2 regions of the Rhodoferax sp. LS1R11 genome follow, and region 1 is predicted to be linked to the other one. Evidence: predicted binding sites of a transcription regulator. Region 1 holds the regulator's gene; the other holds the start of a gene.
The links. The regulator NrdR, encoded in region 1, represses ribonucleotide reductase genes. The targets are predictions, from matches to a motif close to CACNANATNTNGTG.
Positions count from the first base shown of each region.

Region 2: the regulator NrdR is predicted to act here: its motif matches at 1,469-1,482, upstream of AC097N_RS08390 (ribonucleoside-diphosphate reductase subunit alpha).

Region 1 is NZ_JBWMAW010000001.1:288,027-291,404, reverse strand. It holds ZMP/ZTP riboswitch at 1-99, shown strand, start outside; gene glyA (serine hydroxymethyltransferase) at 147-1,391, shown strand; gene nrdR (transcriptional regulator NrdR) at 1,402-1,851, shown strand; gene pilV (type IV pilus modification protein PilV) at 1,965-2,603, shown strand; gene AC097N_RS01380 (PilW family protein) at 2,600-3,378, shown strand, end outside.
Region 2 is NZ_JBWMAW010000005.1:73,978-77,355, forward strand. It holds gene AC097N_RS08380 (sigma-54-dependent transcriptional regulator) at 1-574, shown strand, start outside; gene ampD (1,6-anhydro-N-acetylmuramyl-L-alanine amidase AmpD) at 561-1,172, shown strand; gene AC097N_RS08390 (ribonucleoside-diphosphate reductase subunit alpha) at 1,581-3,378, shown strand, end outside.

The DNA.
Region 1 (3,378 bases):
GCTTTCAGGGCTTGGGACGCTGAAGTGGGGACACCACGGGGAAGCGTGCCGCATTCCTATCTAGGTCAATGTGATTAGCCGTTCGCCTGGGCAGCCCTGGTTTCATTTTTTAATGATCCACAGGCCCAATGTCTTTGAGGACTGCCATGTACGACCGTCATATTCTTATCGAACAAACCGATCCCGAGATTTTCGCAGCCATTCAAGCCGAAAACGCCCGCCAAGAACACCATATTGAACTGATTGCAAGCGAAAACTACGCCTCGCCTGCCGTGATGGCAGCCCAAGGCACACAGCTGACCAACAAATACGCAGAAGGCTATCCAGGAAAGCGCTACTACGGCGGCTGCGAGTTTGTCGATGTGGCTGAACAGCTTGCAATTGATCGCGTCAAACAACTGTTTGGCGCCGACGCAGCCAATGTCCAGCCGCATTGCGGTGCGTCGGCCAATGAAGCCGTGTTCCTGGCGTTTTTGAAGCCTGGCGACACGATCATGGGCATGAGCCTGGCCGAAGGCGGTCATCTGACTCACGGCATGGCCCTGAACATGAGCGGCAAATGGTTCAATGTTGTCAGCTACGGCCTCAACGACAAGGAAGAGATTGACTACGAAGCCATGGAACGCAAGGCCCATGAAACAAAACCAAAACTGATCATTGCAGGCGCATCAGCCTACAGCCTGCGCATCGACTTTGAACGATTCGCCAAAGTTGCCAAAGATGTTGGCGCGATCTTCATGGTGGATATGGCTCACTATGCCGGACTGATTGCCGCAGGCGTGTACCCCAATCCCGTGCCGTACGCTGACGTTGTAACCTCAACTACCCACAAAAGCCTGCGCGGCCCCCGTGGCGGCATTATTTTGATGAAGTCGCAGCATGAAAAAGCGATCAACAGCGCCATTTTCCCAGGCTTGCAAGGCGGACCGCTCATGCACGTGATTGCGGCGAAAGCCGTTGCATTCAAGGAAGCCCTTGCCCCTGAATTCAAACTGTACCAGCAACAAGTGCTAAAAAATGCACAGATCGTGGCAGATACATTGACCGGCCGCGGGCTGCGCATCATCAGCGGCCGCACAGAAAGCCACGTTATGTTGGTGGACCTGCGTGCCAAAGGCATTACGGGAAAAGAAGCCGAAGCCGTGTTGGGTGCAGCCCACATGACGATCAACAAGAATGCCATTCCCAATGACCCTGAAAAACCAATGGTTACCAGCGGTGTGAGAATTGGTACGCCAGCCATGACGACCCGCGGCTTCAAGGACGAGGAAGCCCGTGTGACAGCCAACTTGATAGCCGACGTACTGGACAATCCGAGGGATGCTGCCAATATCGAAGCAGTGCGCGCCAAAGTTAACGCCTTGACAGCACGCTTCCCGGTATACCGCTAAGACTTGATTGATGAAGTGCCCGTTTTGCAGTCATTCCGAAACTCAGGTTGTAGAGACCCGGATTTCTGAAGACGGGGACTCCATCCGTCGCCGGCGTCAGTGCGCTTCGTGTGAAAAGCGCTTTACCACCTATGAGCGACCGGACGTCGCTTTCCCGGCCATCGTCAAAAAAGATGGCCGCCGAATTGAATATGAACGCGCCAAACTCATCGCCTCCATGAAGCTGGCGCTGCGCAAACGCCCCGTCAGCACCGAGCAGGTAGACAGTGCCATCGAACGCATCGAAGAAAAGCTGCTGAGTCTTGGGGTCCGGGAGCTGCCTTCCGCCCGCATTGGCGAACTGGTCATGCGAGAACTCAAGAAACTGGACAAAGTGGCTTATGTGCGCTTTGCCAGCGTCTATCGAAGTTTTGAAGATATTGATGAATTCAAGACTTTGGTGGATGAGGTGAGACGGTAGACGCTCTCGTTTTCAACCAGCGTTGCCAATCAAGCGGCCAAAGGGTCGTATTGAGCAGACTAGCGGTTGCTTCTGCATGGCTTGACGGACTGACTTGAATTTAAGATTGGCTCATGCGATCTACCAAGTCAATTTTAGCCAGTAAAACGCATTTTTACCTCGCGAGGCGCCAGACAAAAGCAGCTTATGGGTTCTCGCTTATTGAGGTTCTGGTTTCGATTGTTGTGTTGTCGTTTGGTCTGCTGGGCATGGTGGGCATGCAGGCCGCGTCTTTGCAGGCCAACAGAGACGCGCGTCTCCAATCGTCAGCTGCGGTGCTTGCGCGCGAGCTCGCAGAGATGATTCGTGGCAACAAAAATATCGGCATTCTGCCAACTGCAACAAATCCTTATATTGGCTCATTTGTCACGCCCTTAACACCAGCAACCTCTTCTTATTGTCTGAGCGTAGCAAGCACGACAGCGGCTTGTGCAAATCCAACCGAGATTGCCAGAGCCGAAATGACGGAGTGGCTTGCCAGGGTTGACGCAGAGCTACCGGGTGCACGGGTCGACATTTGTTTTGACCAAGCGCCATTTGACGCCAATGGCCTCCCACGCTGGGCATGTTCAGCTGGCACAAGCGGCGTGATTGTGGTAAAAATTGGTTGGACTCGCGGCTCAACAAACCGTTCTCAAACAGGAAGTGCAGCGCTGGAGCGGGCAACAATACCATCCATCATTTTTCCCGTCACAGCAGGGAATGCAGCATGAGATCACGTGATTTAGCGCTCTCCCAAGCTCGCTCACTGAACATCTGTAAACGGTATTTGGCAAGAAACACTCAGTACGGTTTGACCTTGGTTGAATTGCTGGTGGCCTTGGTTATCAGTTTGCTCATCGCATTGGCTGCTATTTCTGCACTTACTGTCTCCCGGCAGGGCTTCAACACGGTGGATGCATCATCACAACTTCGCGACAACGGCCGATTTGTCAACGATCTCCTTCAGCGACTTGGCGTGCAAAGCGGCTTCAAAGACCGCATTCACGCAGCGACACAGCCAACCTTGAATCTGACGGGTGCCCCTGTTAACCCACTGCCTAATATATTTGGGTTCAATAACGCACTTTTCGCCAGCAGCCAAATTACGGCCACTCCTCGAACGGGTGGAGTGACCGGATTCGGCAGCGATGTATTGATATTGCGTTACCAAACAGTAGAAACGTTCCCAGGCTCAGTCAAGGCCGATGGATCAATGATCGATTGCGCGGGCAACGCGTCATTGATACCACCTGTAGATCGCAACGACAGAAATATAAGTGTCATCCATGTGGACATGAGTGGAGGTGAACCGTCTCTGATGTGCAGCGTAATTGGCCCATCAGGGAATTTTTTGACACAGCCGATTGTCCAAGGGGTAGAAAATTTTCAGGTCTTATATGGCACTGATGGTGTCACAGCAGGTGTTGCCCCACCTGCCAGTGCTGCGTCAGCCGCTGCCATCTCCGATTCAGTCCCTGATCGCTACTTCCGCGCAGACCAACTGAC
Region 2 (3,378 bases), on a different contig from region 1:
CGAAGTGGCTGCCGGCCGCTTTCGCCAGGACTTGTATTACCGGTTGAACGTGATTGAAGTGCTCATCCCGCCGCTGCGTGAGCGACGCGAAGACCTGCCAGCCTTGTGCAAGGCGCTGCTGCGCCGGATCGCCCAGGAATCAGGCATACCGATTCCCACCTTGTCGTCATCGGCACTTGAGCGCATCCTGAGTGACCCGCTGACCGGCAATGTGCGTGAACTGGAGAATCTGTTGCACCGGGCGGTCGCCCTGTGTGACGACGATGAGCTCCAGATTGAGCCTGCCGCACCTCAGCCCGAAGTGCCCCCACCCGCTGTCGTGATCACTCAAGTCGCCTCGGTCACAGAACCGCCCCCCCTCCATGACGAGCCAGTCACCATACCGAGCGATTTGCAGAGCCATCTGGACAGCCAGGAGCGCGAAATACTGATTCAGGCGCTGCGGGAAAGCGGCTTCAACCGCACGGCGGCGGCCACCCGGCTGGGCATCAGCCTGCGCCAGATACGCTACCGGATTGCCAGACTCAATATTGACGGCCCCCAAACCAGCGAGTCGTCCGATGAACCCGCCTGACCAGACCCTGCCCCTACCGCTTTGGATCGACGGCTGGTACCAGTTTTCGGGACGCATTGTCTCCCCGAACTTCGGCCCGCGACCGCCGCAGACGAAGGTTGACCTGCTTGTTCTTCACTCCATCAGCCTGCCACCCGGTCGATACGGTGGTGACGAAGTTCAGCGCCTCTTCACCAACCAACTCGTCTGGGACGGACACCCTTACTTTCAGAGCATTCGCGGCATGGAGGTGTCGGCCCACTTTTATATCCGGCGCAATGGCGATCTCCTGCAGTTCGTCAGTTGCAATGAGCGCGCCTGGCACGCCGGGCAATCCAGCTACCGCGGGCGCAGCAACTGCAATGACCATTCCATTGGCATTGAACTTGAAGGACTGGAAGGCGACCTGTTTGAGGCAGCGCAGTATGAAACACTGGCAAGCTTGTGTGCGGCCATCGTCGCGCAGTACCCCATTGCCCACATCGCAGGCCATGAACACCTGGCACCAGGCCGCAAAGCCGACCCCGGCTGCGGTTTTGACTGGCCATTGATGCAACAAAGTCTGGGTCTGGCGTCTCGGTACTTTCCCGATGGTGTTTTGTCAAAAAACGTCATCTGAAAATAATTTCTCACGCCAGCCAGGCAGCAACCTGGGAGTTTTTCCTGCCGGAAAAATCACTGAAACTCAGGCAACATGCGGCTCTCAACGGGAAAAGCCTTGGAAAGCCTTGTATTTGCTGGGTGCCGGAAATTTTTCCTTGATTTTTCAGGGGTTCCAGACCGATTCGAACGGTCCCCGCGCAGCCCCAGGTGAACAGCGTCTTTCAATCGCTTGGGATTGCTTGCAGCGCTTTCCAGATAGAATTCCAAGATCCAAACGAAACACTACCTGTAGTGGCTTGTAATCACTCAAGACCCCATATATAGTGTGTTCTGCCTGTGAGGCTGGGTCACCATCCAGCGGCTCCCCAAGGAGCCGCGGAGCCCCCCAAATCAACACCACATTCAGCTAAAGACGAGGAATCTAATGCAAACCGCCTTGAACACACAAGAAGCCGTACCGACCGGTGTTCTCACTCAATTCAGCCCCGATGGCGCCACCATCACCGCGCCTCAATCACTGAGCCACTACCAAATCCTTCGCCGCAACGGTGCGGTGGTGCCCTTTGAGCCCAACAAGATAGCCGTGGCGATGATGAAGGCATTTCTCGCGGTGCATGGCACACAGGGCGCGGCCTCTGCCAGTGTTCGTGAAACCGTTGATGTGTTGACGCAGGGTGTGATCCGGGCCTTGATGCGTTCGCGTCCCGGTGGCGGCACATTCCACATCGAAGACGTACAGGATCAGGTTGAACTCGGCCTGATGCGTGGCGGCCATCATGAAGTGGCACGCGCCTACGTGTTGTACCGTGAAAAACACAATCAGGAACGCGCCAAAAAGATCGTGCAGGAGACGCCCAAGGCGCCAGCGCTGCATGCCTTGGACAACGGTCAGCGTGTTGTTCTGGATCTGGACCGCCTGAACGGGCTGATTCGGTCCGCCTGCGCCGGTCTGGGCGCCGATGTGAAGCCTGAGCCCATCATGGCTGAGACGATGCGTAACCTGTACGACGGCGTCCCCATGGACGAGGTCTACAAAGCCTCCGTTTTGGCAGCACGCACGCTGATTGAAAAAGACCCTGACTACACCTACGCCACCGCACGCCTGCTGTTTCACACCATTGCCAAGGAAGCCCTGGGCAAGGATGTGGTGCAGGCCGACATGGCGCAAGCCTATGTGGACTACTTCCCCGGCTTCATCCAGAAGGGCGTCGACAACGAACTGCTGGATGCCAAACTGCTTAAATTTGACTTGCCACGTCTAAGCGCAGCGCTCAAGGCAGACCGGGACCTGAAGTTTGACTACCTCGGCCTGCAAACCCTGTATGACCGCTATTTCCTGCACATTGGCAAAACCCGTATTGAATTGCCCCAGGCATTTTTCATGCGCGTGGCGATGGGCCTGTCCCTCGAAGAGGCTGACCGCGAAGCCCGCGCCATCGAGTTCTACGAGGTGCTGTCCTCATTCGACTTCATGTCCAGCACACCGACGCTGTTCAACAGCGGAACGTTGCGCTCGCAGCTCTCCAGCTGCTACCTCACTACCGTTCCAGACGATCTGGATGGCATTTATGAGTCCATCAAGGAGAACGCACTGCTTTCCAAATTTGCGGGCGGACTGGGCAATGACTGGACGCGTGTGCGGGCCTTGGGCTCCCATATCAAGGGCACCAATGGCGAGTCGCAAGGCGTGGTTCCCTTCCTGAAGGTGGTCAACGACACGGCTGTAGCAGTCAACCAGGGCGGCAAGCGCAAAGGAGCAGTCTGCACCTACCTCGAAACCTGGCACCTCGACATTGAAGAGTTCCTGGAGCTGCGTAAAAATACCGGTGATGACCGCCGCCGCACCCATGACATGAACACCGCGAACTGGATTCCTGACCTTTTCATGCGTCGCGTCATGGAAAAAGGCCAGTGGACCCTGTTCTCCCCCAACAACGTGCCCGACCTGCACGACAAGTTTGGTGCCGATTTCGAAAAAGCCTATGTGGCTTACGAAGAAAAGGCAGCCCGCGGCGAGATCAGGCCAGCACGCACCCTGCAGGCGGCTGATCTGTGGCGAAAAATGCTCACCATGCTGTTTGAAACCGGTCACCCCTGGATCACATTCAAAGACGCCTGCAATGTTCGCTCCCCCCAACAACATGCCGGTGTGGTGCATTCCAGCAACCTGTGTACTGAAATCACGCTGAACACCAGCGACACGGAAACTGCGGTGTGCAACC